DNA from 2 places in the Pseudomonas sp. P65(2024) genome. Region 2 is predicted to be linked to the other one. Evidence: riboswitches for the same ligand, from Rfam matches in the RefSeq annotation. Region 2 holds a riboswitch; the other holds the start of a gene.
What was found. A riboswitch is a leader RNA that binds a small molecule or an ion and turns the genes downstream of it on or off. The one in region 2 is predicted to bind cobalamin.
Positions count from the first base shown of each region.

Region 1: it holds a riboswitch for cobalamin, as region 2 does, so the genes downstream of both, cobO (cob(I)yrinic acid a,c-diamide adenosyltransferase) here and AC25MA_RS06140 (ABC transporter substrate-binding protein) in region 2, are expected to answer to the same signal.

Region 1 is NZ_JBLIYX010000010.1:133,102-140,625, reverse strand. It holds gene AC25MA_RS15550 (DUF2066 domain-containing protein) at 1-951, shown strand, start outside; gene AC25MA_RS15545 (AI-2E family transporter) at 963-2,036, shown strand; gene hda (DnaA regulatory inactivator Hda) at 2,245-2,949, shown strand; gene AC25MA_RS15535 (C40 family peptidase) at 3,075-3,710, shown strand; gene AC25MA_RS15530 (C40 family peptidase) at 3,857-4,390, shown strand; gene AC25MA_RS15525 (hypothetical protein) at 4,444-5,022, opposite strand; cobalamin riboswitch at 5,173-5,391, shown strand; gene cobO (cob(I)yrinic acid a,c-diamide adenosyltransferase) at 5,505-6,116, shown strand; gene AC25MA_RS15515 (cobyrinic acid a,c-diamide synthase CobB) at 6,113-7,408, shown strand; gene bluB (5,6-dimethylbenzimidazole synthase) at 7,405-7,524, shown strand, end outside.
Region 2 is NZ_JBLIYX010000003.1:170,829-178,352, forward strand. It holds gene AC25MA_RS06130 (ABC transporter ATP-binding protein) at 1-583, opposite strand, end outside; gene AC25MA_RS06135 (FecCD family ABC transporter permease) at 580-1,596, opposite strand; gene AC25MA_RS06140 (ABC transporter substrate-binding protein) at 1,593-2,606, opposite strand; cobalamin riboswitch at 2,721-2,918, opposite strand; gene AC25MA_RS06145 (acetyltransferase domain-containing protein) at 2,946-4,106, opposite strand; gene AC25MA_RS06150 (LysR family transcriptional regulator) at 4,205-5,125, opposite strand; gene AC25MA_RS06155 (MFS transporter) at 5,238-6,425, shown strand; gene AC25MA_RS06160 (hypothetical protein) at 6,711-7,524, opposite strand, start outside.

The sequences.
Region 1 (7,524 bases), on a different contig from region 2:
GGGCAGGGCAGCGAAGCCCGCGCCCAGGCGACCGGCAAGGCCCTGGATACCCTGGTGCTGCGCCTGACCGGCGATCCCAAGGCGGTGCAGAACCCGGCATTGGCCGCGCTGCGCAAGGACCCGCAGCAGATCATCAACCAGGTCGGCACCGAAGCCGGGCCGCCGGAGTCGGTGCTGGTCGAATTCGACCCCGGCAGCACCGAGCGCGCCCTGCGCCAAGCTGGCCTGGCGCTGTGGGGCAGCAACCGGCCGTCGATTCTTGGCTGGTGGCTGAATGACAGCGTCGAGGGCAGTAGCCTGGTCGGCGATGGCCAAGCTGTCGCCGAACCCCTGCGCCGGGCCGCCCAGCACCGCGGCCTGCCGTTGCGCCTGCCGTTGGCCGACCTGCAGGAACAACTGGTGGCCAATGCCAAGCTGCTCGAAGGCAACGACCCGGCGCCGCTGCGCGAGGCCTCCGAGCGCTATGGCGCCGATGCGCTGCTGGCGGTGCACGCCCATGAAGCCGACGGCAAGTGGCAGGGCAAGTGGCAGTTGTGGCTGGGCGACCAGCGCGAGCAGGGCAGCGCCGAGGGCGCCGACCAGGCGGCCCTGGCCGATGCCGTGCTGCTGGCGGTGAGCAACCGCCTGGCGCCGCGTTACGTCACCCGTCCCGGCGCCAGCAGCGAGCTAGAGGTGCAGGTCCAGGGCATGAACCTGCAACGCTACGCCGAGCTCAGCCGAGTCCTGGAGCCCTATGGCGCGCGCCTGCAGATGGCCGATGGCGGCACCCTGACCTACCGCGTCAGCGGCAATCGTGAGCAACTGCGCGCGCAGTTAAGTCTGGCCAAGCTCCAGGAACTGCCTGCCGAGCCCGTGCCCGCGACACCTGCGCCAAACACGCAGGACCCGGCCGGCGCCACGCCGCCGGCCACCGCCGCCAAGCCGTTCGACGGCTTGCGTTTTCGCTGGTAAGGAGTGGCTGAATGACTGACCTGCGTCGCTGGATCTGGCTGGGCGCGGCTTTTGTGATTGCCGTGCTGCTGTACTTCCTGCACAACATTCTCTCGCCGTTCCTGGTGGGCATCCTGCTGGCCTACCTGGCCGACCCGCTGGTCGACCGCCTGGAACGGTTCGGCCTGTCGCGCACCTGGGGCGTGGTGGTGGTGTTCAGCCTGTTCACCCTGATATTCCTGGCCCTGCTGCTGGTGCTGGTGCCGATGCTGGCCAAGCAGTTGCTACGCCTGTACGAACTGGCGCCGCAGATGCTCGACTGGCTGCAGCATGTGGCGCTGCCCTGGGTGCAGAGCCGCCTGGGCCTGGCCGATGGGTTCTGGAAATTCGACAAGATCAAGGCCGCCATCGGCGAGCACATGGGCCAGACCACCGACATCGTCGGGGTGCTGCTGTCCCAGGCCACTGCTTCGAGCCTGGCGTTGATTGGCTGGCTGGCCAACCTGGTGCTGATCCCGGTGGTGGGCTTCTACCTGCTGCGCGACTGGGACCTGATGATAGCCAAGCTGCGCAGCCTGCTGCCACGTCAACGCGAACCGCAGGTAGTGGGACTGGCCGGCGAGTGCCACGAGGTGCTGGGGGCGTTCGTGCGCGGGCAGTTGCTGGTGATGCTGGCGCTGGGCGTCATCTATTCCACCGGCCTGATGCTGGTGGGCCTGGAGCTGGGCCTGCTGATCGGCATGCTCGCGGGGTTGGCGGCGATCGTGCCGTACATGGGCTTCATCATCGGCATCGGTGCGGCGCTGGTCGCCGGGTTGTTCCAGTTCGGCGGCGAGCTCTACCCGATGCTGGGCATCGTCGCGGTGTTCATGGTTGGGCAGGCGCTTGAAGGCATGGTGCTGACACCGCTGCTGGTGGGCGACCGCATCGGCCTGCACCCGGTGGCGGTGATCTTCGCGATCCTGGCCGGCGGCGAGCTGTTCGGCTTTACCGGCGTGTTGCTGGCGTTGCCGGTGGCGGCGGTGATCATGGTGCTGCTGCGGCATGTGCATGACCTGTACAAGGAATCGGACATGTATGCCGGGGAGATCGACCCCGACCTATGATCAATCGCGGGGCAAGCCCGCTCCCACGCTACCCTGGCAGAGGCTATAACGTGGGGGCGGGCTTGCCCCGCGATGCTTGTGAAACAGTGCAACTACTTGATTTTACTTGCGCTATTCCCCTCGCCGATTGTGCCGTCCGCGCTGCGGGTATAGACTTTGCACACTGTTCATCAAAGGCCCCCTGTGGTCCCCGCGACCGCCCGCGAGCATGAAACCGATCCAGTTGCCCCTGGGTGTGCGTCTGCGCGACGACGCCACCTTCATCAACTACTACCCCGGCGCCAATGCCGCGGCACTGGGCTATGTCGAGCGGCTGTGCGAAGCCGACGCCGGCTGGACCGAAAGCCTCATCTACCTGTGGGGCAAGCAGGGCGTGGGCCGCACCCACCTGTTGCAGGCCGCCACCCAGCGTTTCCAGCAGTTGGGCCAACCCGCTGTCTACCTGCCCCTGGCGCAACTGCTTGATCGCGGCGTCGAACTGCTCGACTACCTCGAACAGTACGAGCTGGTGTGCATCGACGACCTGCATGTGATTGCCGGCAAGGCGGACTGGGAAGAGGCGATGTTTCACCTGTTCAACCGCCTGCGCGACAGCGGCCGGCGCCTGCTGCTGGCGGCGTCCAGTTCGCCACGGGAACTGCCGATCAAACTGGCCGACCTCAAGTCGCGGCTGACCCTGGCGCTGATCTTCCAGATGCGTGGGATGTCCGATGAGGACAAGCTGCGCGCCCTGCAACTGCGTGCCTCGCGCCGTGGCCTGCACTTGACCGACGAGGTCGGCCACTTCATCCTCACCCGCGGTACGCGCAGCATGAGCGCGTTGTTCGACCTCCTCGAACGCCTCGACCAGGCCTCCCTGCAGGCCCAGCGCAAGCTGACCATCCCGTTCCTCAAGGAAACCCTCGGCTGGTAGCCCTGAGAACACGGTGCCAGAGCATCAAAACGGAAAAGTCACATCTTTTTCGATAAAATTTGCAAATGGGTCCGATAGAAGGCATAGTTTCCCCCTTCTAAAGGACTACAGACACGGTCGTGCCCATGCTGAAGCGCTTCGCACCCCTCGTGCCACTTGCACTTGTCACCCTTCTTTACGGCTGTGCCTCCACCGGCCCGGTCGCACCCTCGCAGGACCACCGCGTGGCCGCCGAGCAATCGGTCAAGGCCAAGGCTTCCGCCTCTTCCGTATTCACCGAGGAAGAGCTGGCCAGCGAAGACGACCTCGACGCCTTCTCCAGCAACGGCAAGCCATACCAGCTGCCTGTGCTGGCCGACAGCATTCTCGAACGCGGCATGGCCCTGATCGGCACCCGCTACCGCTTCGGCGGCACCTCCGAGAAGTCCGGCTTCGACTGCAGCGGTTTCATCGGCTACCTGTTCCGCGAAGAGGCGGGCATGAACCTGCCGCGCTCGACCCGCGAGATGATCAACGTCGACGCGCCCAAGGTCGCCCGTAACAAGCTCAAGCCCGGCGACCTGCTGTTCTTCAGCACCAACGGCCGTGGCCGCGTGAGCCATGCCGGCATCTACCTGGGTGACAACCAGTTCATCCACTCCAGCAGCCGCCGCAGCGGTGGTGTGCGTATCGACAGCCTGGGCGATCGCTATTGGAGCAAGACCTTCATCGAGGCCAAACGCGCGCTCGCCATGGCGCCGACCACGATCTCGCGCAATTGATTTGATATCAAAATGCTGTAACCTCGCACGGCGGCGTAGCTGAAAAGCTCGCCGCCGTGCGCATTTACAGAAAGCGTCTAATCTAAATTCTCAACTCTTTTTACCTTCGGCCGTGGCCGTCGGATTTTCGACAGGACGTTCGCATCATGGCGATGTTGGCGCGCTTCGCATTCTTTTCCCTGGTGGCCCTGCTTGCGGCCTGCTCCAGCCGTGCACCTGCGCCGGCGCCCACGCCCAAACAGCCGATGGTGTTCAATCAGGCGCCTTCGTCGCCTGCGGCCGACGATGTATTGTTTCGCGCCATCGGCCTGGTGGGCACACCGTATCGCTGGGGTGGCAATACACCGGATGCCGGGTTCGATTGCAGCGGCCTGATCGGCTATGTCTACCGTGATGCGGCGGGTATCAGTCTGCCACGCTCGACTCGCGAGATGATCGTCATGCGCGCGCCAAATGTGGATATCAATTCGCTGCAGTCGGGTGATCTGGTGTTCTTTGCCACCAGCGGCGGGTCGCAGGTCAGCCATGCCGGCATCTACGTCGGTGAAGGGCGCTTCGTGCATGCACCGTCGACGGGCGGCACCGTGCGCCTGGACTACCTGTCCAACAGCTACTGGGCCAAGGCCTACCTCCAGGCCAAACGGGTGCTGCCGCCGGGGCATCTGGCGCAGAATCCCTGATACCTACCGGCGCGGGCAGGGTATGAACTTGGTCCAGTATTGCCTGGCTGGCATCAAGCCTGTTTGAGCAGAAGCGCCACTCCGGGATAGTACTGCCCCAGTTCGTTGTGCAGCTTGCGGTAGGCATACGGGAAGTACCAGGCAAGCGCACAGGCCGTGTGCTTCTGCAGATCGTCCACCAGGTCCTGCAGTTCCTCGGGGCTGGCATGCTGGCCGGCCTTCCACGGTGTGACGAACAGTGCCCCAGCCTTGAGTTGGCTGCCATAGGCGATCGGCTTGGCCAGGGCGGCGGTTTCCTGCAGGGCCGCTGTCAGGTCGAGGCGAGCGATGCGCGGCCAGCGCTGGCCAGCGTGCAGGTACAGCGACTCCTCGGCGCTGCTGATCGACAGGTCGCAGCGCCCGTCGCGCTCGCCCTCGTCGCGCTGTTTCTTGCTCATGTGCCGTTCCAGCGCCACCAACTCACCCTGCCAGGCTGCAGCGGCGAGCAGGCCGACGTTGCTGGCTGTGCCGTGCCAGTAGGGCGCCTCGTTGTCGCCCTGCAACTGGTTGAAGCGGTCGATGCAGTCGACCCAGCGCTCGAGGGCCGGGCGCAGGAACTCCAGGCGCGGGTTGTTGATCATCAGGCCTTGCATGCTGCGCTCTCCTTGTCATTGTGATCCGGGTTGGCCGGGTGATGGCTATGTGATATCACTGCTCTGAGTGTGGCACAAGCTGGTGAATCGGCCATTGATCCAGGCCAGATCGGCCCTCGCTCGATTGACGCTCCCGGTGCAACCCTCTAACCTTCGCGGCGTGCTTCAGGTGCCCCGCGAGCTGCGGTTCGGCAGGGTGAAACTGGGAAGCCGGTGGGCGCCAGTAGGCGCGAGTCCGGCGCTGCCCCCGCAACGGTAGATGAGTCGACGGCTACGCAAGGCCACTGGATGTCCATGTCCGGGAAGGCGCGTAGCCAGGGCCTGCGCCCGCTCATGAGCCCGGAGACCGGCCTGTCACTGCCAAACGGCATCACGGAGGGTGATGCGCGGTGCGATGTGGCCCTTGCCATGCCTCCTGCGCGCTCCTCGTCTGCCTGCCTTTTACCTGTCGCCGCCGCTGCGACAGCCTGCGGAGACCCCTGATGAGCGAATCCATCGAACGCGACGAACGTCACCTGGCGCGCATGCAGCGCAAGAAGGCGATCATCGACGAGCGCATCGCCAATTCCCCCAATGAATGCGGCCTGCTGCTGGTGCTGACCGGCAACGGCAAGGGCAAGAGCAGCTCGGCCTTCGGCATGCTTGCCCGCGCCCTTGGCCATGGCATGCAGTGCGGCGTGGTGCAGTTCATCAAAGGCCGCAACAGCACCGGCGAGGAGCTGTTTTTCCGCCGATTTCCCGAGCAGGTGCGTTATCACGTGATGGGCGAGGGTTTTACCTGGGAAACCCAGGACCGCCAGCGCGACATCGCCGCTGCCGAGGCCGCCTGGGCGGTGTCGCGGCAGTTGCTGCAGGACCCCTCTATCCAGTTCGTCGTGCTCGATGAGCTGAACATCGCCCTCAAGCACGGCTACCTGGACCTCGACCAGGTGCTATCGGATATCCAGGCGCGTCCGCCGATGCAGCATGTGATCGTCACGGGGCGCGCTGCCAAGCCGGAGATGATCGAACTGGCCGACACCGTCACCGAGATGGGCATGCTCAAGCACGCCTTCCAGGCCGGTATCCGCGCGCAGAAGGGCGTTGAACTGTGAGTGAGTCGCGCCAGTGTCCCGCCGTGCTGATCGCGGCCCCGGCCTCGGGCCAGGGCAAGACCACGGTCACTGCCGCCCTGGCCCGCCTGCACCGCAACCTCGGGCGCACGGTGCGGGTGTTCAAGTGCGGGCCTGACTTTCTCGACCCGATGATCCTCGAGCGCGCCAGCGGTGCGCCGGTCTACCAGCTCGACCTGTGGATGATCGGCGCCGAGGAGAGTCGCCGCCTGTTGTGGGAAGCGGCGGGCGAGGCCGACCTGATCCTGATCGAGGGCGTGATGGGCCTGTTCGACGGCACGCCGTCGAGCGCCGACCTGGCGCGCCACTTCGGCGTGCCGGTGTTGGCGGTGATCGACGGCACGGCCATGGCCCAGACCTTTGGTGCCTTGGCTCTAGGCCTGGCGCGCTACCAGCCCGACCTGCCGTTCGCCGGGGTGCTGGCCAACCGGGTCGGCAGCCTGCGTCATGCGCAACTGCTCGAAGGCAGCCTGACCGAAGGCCTGCGCTGGTACGGCGGGTTGTCCCGCGAGCGCGGCATCGAGCTGCCCAGCCGTCACCTTGGCCTGGTCCAGGCCAGCGAGTTGAACGACCTGGATGCACGCCTGGATGCCGCCGCCGAAGCCCTGGGCGCCAGTTGCGATGCCGCGCTGCCGCCACCGGTCCGTTTTGCCGAGCCTGAGCCTGTGAATGTGACTGCGTCGCTGGCCGGGGCGCGCATCGGTGTGGCCCGTGATGAGGCCTTCGCCTTCACCTATGGCGCCAATCTTGACCTGCTGCGTGGCCTCGGTGCGCACCTGGAATTCTTCTCGCCGGTGCATGACCGCGAGCTACCCGTGGTGGACAGTCTCTACCTGCCCGGCGGCTACCCCGAACTGCATCACCAGGCGCTGGCCGCCAACGCGCCGATGCTGGAAGCGATCCGCGCCCATCATGCCGCCGGCAAGCCGTTGCTGGCCGAGTGCGGCGGCATGCTCTACCTGCTCGACGCGCTGACCGACGTGGCGGGCGAGCGCGCCACGCTGCTGGGCTTGCTGCCGGGCGAGGCGACCATGCAGAAGCGCCTGGCGGCCCTGGCCCTGCAGGCGGTCGAACTACCCGAAGGCACCCTGCGAGGCCACACCTACCACCACTCGCTGACCAGCACGGAGCTTGCGCCGATCGCCCGCGGCCAGAGCCCCAACGGCGGTCGGGGCAACGAGGCGGTCTATCGTCTGGGGCGTCTGACCGCCTCCTACGTGCACTTCTACTTCCCCTCCAACCCCGACGCGGCGGCGGCGCTGCTGCGACCATGAGCCGACACGCCTACAGCGAAGCCGAACGCCAGGCCATCTACCGGGCCATTGGCGAACGCCGCGACATGCGCCATTTTGCCGGGGGCGAGGTGGCCCCCGAGTTGCTCGGACGCCTG
Region 2 (7,524 bases):
CCGACAGCGCTTGAACCTGCCGCAGCAGGCTCAGTTGATGCTGGATATCAAGATGATTGGTCGGCTCGTCCAGTAGCAGTACCTGCGGCCGCTGGGCCAGGGCCCGGGCGATGTGCACGCGCTGGCGTTCGCCGCCGGACAGCTCGCCCCACAGGCGCCGACGCAGGTGGCCGGCGTCGGCGTCGGCCAGGGCCTGCTCGACGATGGCACGGTCGTCCGCGCCGAACGGCGCAAGGGCTGACAGCCACGGTGTGCGGCCGAGTGCCACGGCGTCGTAGACGCTGATGGCGTCCAGGGTATCGGCCTGCTGTTCGACCAGCGCCAGGCTTTGCGCAACCCGGCGACGCGGCATGCGCTCCAGCGCCTCGCCCAGCAAACGCACGCTGCCGCTGCTGGGCGTGCGCAGGCCGGCGAGCAGCTTGAGCAGGGTTGACTTGCCCGATCCGTTGGGGCCGACCACACCGAGGGTCTCGCCGGGCATCACGCTCAGGTCGATGTCTTGCAGCACTTCGCGGCCGCCCAGGCGCAGGCCCAGCCCCTCGCAGACAAGCGGGGCGTTGGCGAGGGCGGTCATCACGGTCATGGACGCCCCCGGCGGCTGACCAGGATCAGCGCGAACACTGGCGCGCCGATCAAGGCGGTGACCACGCCCACCGGGATCACCTGGCCGGCGATCAGGGTCCGCGAGAGGATGTCGGCGACAATCAGGAACAACGCACCGCCCAGCGCGCTGGCCGGCAGTAGGCGGCTGTGCCCGGGGCCGAGCAGAAGGCGCAGGGCGTGGGGGATGACCAGGCCGACGAAGCCGATGGCACCGACGATCGAGACCATCACCGCAGTCACCAGCGCCGTGCAACTGATCAGCAACAATTGCGTGCGCCGCACCGGCACGCCCAGCGAGGCCGCCGAATCGGCACCGAAGGTGAAGGCGTCCAGCGCCCGGCGGTGCCACAGGCACACCGCCAGCCCGAGCACGGCCACCGGCAGCGCTAGCCAGACCGACGGCCAGCGCACGCCGCTGAGGTTGCCCAGCAGCCAGAACAGGATGCCCCGGGCCTGTTCGGCGGTGGCCGACTTGGTGATCAGAAAGGCCGTCAGCGCGTTGAACAGTTGCGAGCCGGCGATGCCGGCGAGGATCACCTGCGCATTGTCGTGTCGGCTGCCGCTGGCCCGCGACAGCACCAGTACCAGGGCGAACGCGGCCAGCGCACCGATGAAGGCACCGGCCGACAGCGACAGCACCGCGCCGCCCAGGCCGAACAGCCCCACCGCCACGGCACCGGTCGAGGCGCCTGCCGACAGGCCCAGCAGGTACGGCTCGGCCAGCGGGTTGCGCAGCAGCGCCTGGAGGATCACCCCGCAGGTCGCCAGCCCCGCGCCACAGGCGGCGGCCACCAGGGTGCGCGGGAGGCGGTAGTTCCAGACGATGCCGGCGTCGATGGGGTCGAGCGCATGGCCGGCCTGCCACAGCTGGTTGGCCAGTACCTGCCAGACCACCTCGGCGCTGATCCGCGTCTCGCCGATGGCGATCCCGGCGAGCATGGCCAGGCACAGAGCGAACAGCGCGAAGGCACTGATGGGCAGCAAACGGTTCATGGTTGTGGCGCTTTACCACTGGCAAAGGCGCTGGACAGCACCTCCAGGCCACGGAACAGGCGGATGCCGGCCTGCATGGCGTCGGCGTCGAGGACGATGATCCGGCCTTGCTTGACCGCGTCCATGTTGCGGGTCACCGGGTCGCTGCGCAGGAACTCGAGCTTTGTCTGGTAGTCGTCGGCGGGGTAGCGGCGGCGGTCCATGCGCGCGACGATCAGCCAGGTGGGGTTGGCCCTGGCCAGGGTCTCCCAGCCTACCGCCGGCCATTCTTCGCGGGACTCGACCACGTTGCGCACGCCGAGGGTCTGCAGCATGAAGTCGGCCACGCCCTGGCGACCAGCGACGTAAGGGTCGACCTTCAGGTCGGCGCTGGAGAACCAGAACAGCGCGCTGGTGTGACTCAGGTCCTGGCCGGCCAGGCGTTGCCGGGCCTGGTCCAGCTGGCCCTTGAGCTCGGCATTGAGGTGTTCGCCGCGATCCTGCACGTCGAAGATCTCGGCCAGCTGACTGACGCTCCTGTAGATGGTGTCGATCCTGAACGGCTGCAGGCGGGTACCGTCGGCGCCCACCAGGTTGTCCTTGCCTTCGCAGTCCGAGGGCAGCAGGTAGGTGGGAATGCCCAGCTCCGCGAACTGTTCGCGGGTGCCGACCGCGCCTTGGGCGCCGACCATCCATTCGAACTGCGCGGTCACCAGCTGCGGGCGCTTGCCGACCACCGCCTCGAAGCCCGGCTCGTTGTCAGCCAGGCGCTCGACCTTGTCGTTCTGCGCCTTGAACTCGGGCAGCACGTTGTTGAACCACAGCGAGGTGCCCGCCAGCCGCTCGCCCAGGCCCAGGGCATAGAGCAACTCGGTGCCGGCCTGGCCGATGGTCACCACGCGCTGCGGGGCCTGGGCGAAGGTCTGCGGCAAACCGCAGTTGTCGATGGTCAACGGGTAGCGGGTGGCGTCGGCGTGGGCCAGGCCCGCCAGTGACAGGCCGGCGAGCAGGGTGGCGAGGCGGTACGGCATGGTGGGGCGATCTCCTGTCGGGTGGTGCACGGAATGGCCCACGGACAGGCATCGCCAAGCGTCGCGCGGCAAGCACGCGGCCAGGGGCGGATGACCATCCCGGACACCCCGCCGGTTGGTGAATGCGTGCCGGCAGGTCTCCTGACTGGTGCGTCCTGGCCGGCGCCGGCCTTCCCGGGGCGGCAGACCCAGTGGCATCGATGGCGCAGGCTCGGCACCTACAGTTGCGGGGGCAGTTCCCTTTGGCCCGCCCTCGGCGCGCCCGGGATTCCCTTTTGATTCCGTGTGGAAACCGGCGGGCGGCATGGTAGACCATCGGGCCATCGGGTGAAAACGCTTTTACAGGTACTTGAGCCAGGCGATGTCGCGCCGCCGCGCCTTGAGCCGGGCGAAGCCGCGCACCGGCAGGTACAGGGCGATCGCCAGCAGCACCGCGACCAGCCACACCGCGCCGATGCCGTCGAAGCCGAAATAGCTGCCCTGGTTCAGGCCGAACAGCCCCACGCAGGCCACATACAGCAGCTTGAGCACATATAGGTGCAGCAGGTAGAAGAACATCGGCGCGGCGCCGAACACTGCCAGCGGGCCGATCCAACGGGCGTCTCCCGCACGCTCGAAAGTGCGCAGCAGCAACAGGCCAGCGCCCAGGGTCAAGGCCAGGAACAGCAGCGACGGCGGGTATTTGGTGATGTTGAAGAAGCTCATCAACGTCTGCCAGCCGTTGGCGTAGAAGGTCCACGGCGCCTCGCCGTAGCCATTGAGCAGGCGCAACACGACAAAGCCGAGCAGCAGCATCATGCCGCCCAGCAGCAAGCGCTGCTGGCGCTCGCCGGCATCGCTGCCGCGGCCGAACCAGGGGCCGAGCCCGTAGCCCAGGGCGATCACGCCGATCCATGGCAGCACCGGGTAGGAGGTACGCAGGCGCAAGCCGTCGGGCAGCTCCAGCCAGCTGCGCTCGTGCAGGATCGCCCAGGGTACATGCAGCGCCGAGTGCGGCGCGAAGTGCAGGCCATCGAGCAGGTTGTGGCCGGCGACGATCAGCGCGCCGAGGGCCAGCAGCAGCGGGCGTGGCAGCCACACCAGCAGCGACAGGGCGATCATGCTCAGGCCGATGGCCCAGATCACCTGCAGGTAGATCACGCTCGGCGGCAACTGGAAGGTCCAGGCGAAGTTGACCAGGCTGAGCTCCAGCAGCACCAGGAACAGGCCGCGCTTGAACAGGAACGTCGCTGCATCGCCCCGGCCTTGGTGCTTTTCGCCGTAAAGCCAGGCCGACAGCCCGGTGAGCAGCACGAACACCGGCGCGCACAGGTGCGCCAGGGTGCGGCTGATGAAGAGGCTGGGGTCGGTCGCGTCGATGGTCATCGGGTCGCTGACCTGACGGTGCAGGAAGAAGGTTTCGCGCACGTGGTCCAGCAGCATGAACAGGATCACCAGGCCGCGCAGAGCGTCGATGCTGTGCAGGCGTTGGCTGGGGAGGGCGGTCGGGAGGCTGGTCATCGAGGAGGGTCGCTGGCAGAGGTATCATTCAAATGAAATGTTATTTTATTTCATTTGTTTGTACCTGGATACAGCCATGCGCTGGCACTCCACTTGAATCAGCCCTGAATCAGTGGTCCCAGCCGCTCGGCCAGGGCCTGGACCGTCGCGCTCACCTTGGGCAGATGCCCACGGTTGCGACGCCAGGCCAGGTTGATCGGCAACCCCTCCATCGCGTACTCCGGCAGCACTTGCTGCAACGTCCCGGTGTCGAGCTGGCGCTGCACCAGCCAGGTCGGCAGTTGGGCAATGCCGTGCCCGGCGCTGATGGCCAGGGCCTGCCCCTCGGCATCGCCGATGGCCAGGCGGCCCGGCATCGGCCGCAGCTGCGCCAGGCCCGGGCGGGCGCCGGCGAAGTGCAGGGCCGGCGTGCTGCCGTCGGCGCAGGCGTAGAGCACACAGCCCTGGGCCTGCAACTGCTGCAGGTCGCGGGGCGTGCCGTGCCGGGCGAGGTAGGCGGGGGCGGCGCAGAACACCAGGCGCTGGCTGCCCAGGTAGCGGTGCTCGATGCCCGGCTGCCAAGTCTGTGGTCCACCGATGCGCACGACGATGTCGATGCCGTCCTCGGCCAGGTCGACGAAGCGGTCGGAGAGGGTGATGTGCGGTTGCAATCGCGGATGCAGCGCGGCGAAGTCGAGCACGGCGGGCAGTCCGTGCAGGCGGCCGAAGGTGGCCGGCAGGTCGATGCGCAGCTTGCCGCAGGGGGTCTTGTGCTCGTCGTTGAGGGCCAGTTCGGCCTCTTCGATCTCCGCCAGCACGCGGGTGCAGGTGCGGTAGTAGTCGGCGCCACTGTCGGTCAGGGCCAGGCGTCGGGTAGTGCGCTCGAACAGGCGTACCTGCAGGCGTTTCTCCAGGCGGGCCACGCCCTTGCTTACGGCGGAGCTGGTGAGGTTCATGCGCTCGGCGGCGGCGATGAAGCTGCCGGCGTTGGCCACGCTGACGAAGAAGTCGATGTCTTTCAGGCGTTCCGAGGCGGACATGGCATGGACTCGCGATTGCTGAATATTGTTCACTTGATAAGGGAATATCTACCAGTAATCGGAACAACATTCCAGATTAAGCTGGCCTGCCATTCATCGAGGATCGCAGTAGATGTCCACCTCCAGCTTGACCCATGCCACCCTGGCGCGGCCGGCGCCGCGTGCTGGGCTGTCGATCGGCCTGTTCGCCGTCGGCGGCTTTGCGGTGCTGACCACCGAGTTCCTGATTCTTGGCCTGCTGCCCGCGCTGGCACGCGACCTTGGACTGTCGGTGGCAGGCGCGGGCCAGTTGGTCACCCTGTTCGCGGTGACCGTGATGCTGTTCGGGCCGCCGCTCACCGCCTGGCTGTCGGCCCTGCCACGCAAGGGGCTGTTCATCGCCATCCTGCTGCTGTTCGCCGCCTCCAATGCGCTGTCGGCGCTGGCGCCGAACGTCTGGGTACTGGCCATGGCGCGGTTCCTCGCCGCGTTGGTCCTGCCGGTGTACTGGGGTACCGCCAGCGAAAGCGCCGGGCAACTGGTGGGCCAGGGGCGCGAGGGCTGGGCGGTGGCGCGGGTCTACTTGGGGATCACGGCGGCGTTCGTCTTTGGCATCCCGCTGGGCACCCTTGCCGCCGGGATGGTCGGCTGGCGCGGCAGCTTCTGGTTGCTCGCCGGGCTGTGCCTGCTGGTGGCGCTGCTGATGTTGGTCTGGCTGCCACCCCTGCCGGCGGTCCCGGCCCGCGCCGCGGGAGAGCGGCAGTCGGTGATTCTCAAGGACCGTCGTTTCATCGCCCATGTGCTGCTGTCGGCGCTGGTGTTCACCGCCATGTTCACTGCCTACACCTACCTGGCCGAGATCCTCGAACAGCTCGCCGCCGTGCCGGCCAACGCGGTCGGTTGGTGGCTGATGGGCTTTGGTCTGGTGGGCATGCTCGGCAACGCCCTGGCCGGACGGATCGTCGATCGCAGCCCGCTGCGGGCCACGCTGTTGCTGTTGGCGATGCTGGCCTTGGGCATGGGCCTGGTCACCCCGGTGATCGGCAACCCGCTGCTGCTGGTGGGCGCCCTGGCCCTGTGGGGCATCGCCTACACGGCGCTTTTCCCGGTGTGCCAGGTGCGGGTGATGCGGGCCGGCGCCAAGGCCCAGGCCCTGGCCGGGACCCTCAACGTGTCGGCGGCCAACGCGGGCATCGCCGCCGGTGCCGCGCTGGGGGGCGCGGCGATCCAGGGGCTTGGTCTGGCTGCACTGGGTTACGTGGCTTGTGGGTTTGCTGTGTTGGCGTTGATGGCCACGCTGGTGCTGCAACGGAGCGAGTGAGTTCTGCTCCACCGTCCAGCCAAGGCGCGGTTACGCCATAGGGGAGACGGCAGCCGGGTTTGAGATGGCTGCAGAGCGACTTGTTGCAATCCTGCCGATCCTTAGTCAATCAGCCAGGCAGGGGCGCCTTCGATCAGGACACCGCCATGGCTGGTCTTGTCTCCCTGGCGTGCCGCAGCTGAGTTCATCCCCTCTGCCCGCGCCACTGATGACGGTGCCTTCCCCGTGGAGAGTGCAAAGGTGGTGATGGTCGACTCGGGCGGTGACCAACGAGTCAGTTGACCCTCATTTGCGCTTCCTTTTACTTGGCTGGACAGGGGCTTGCTCGAAAGCCTCCGGCGGAGGAGGTGCGGCACGGACGTTGAACAGGTGGCAGACGATGTACCAACAGACGGCGAGAGTGAAGTTGTAAGGAAACAGCACTGCCCAAAACGGTAACTGCCAGTTTTTTTTGCCCTGCATTTCCCCAGGTTCGCCGGTTCGCCAAGGGGCGTAGTGACGCCAGGCTTCGCCTGGTGTCAGACAGATGGCGTGCAGAGGTTTGTGCCACCAGTTGGGTTCGCGGGGAGGAGGGAGTTTGGCCGGGCCGTTGTTCATGAAGTGGCGAAGGTATTCCCAGACTTCGGCGACGTGCTTGATGCCGGATTCGGTGGGTTCGTTGCTGTCGACCCATAAGCAATCTTTTTGGTGCAGGCTGCCATCCTCCCGAGGTGGGGCGAAGGCGAGTGCATAACTGGTGCTGAAGGATGAGCCGCCGAATTCAGTGCGTTGGAATACGCCTCCGTATAAATTTTTCCAATTAAAGGTTATAAGTTTTTTGCCTCGCTGATAGTAAATTTTCTTGGTTGAGCAGTTGAAATAAAATCCAGAGAGGTTTCTTATAAAATAGACTCGGTAAAGCAGGAAGGGAAGAAAAATTAAGGGTGAAATTGTCATCATGGCTATGAAGGCAAGATCGAGGGCGTCGATGTTTAATGATTTTATTGATAGTAACTCTGGGTAGATAGTAATCATTCCTCCGAGGATCAGTGCTGTATAAGTTTTTCCCATAAAAACGGAGTCTGTTACCCATGGGTTTCGTAGGCATAATGTGTTGTTA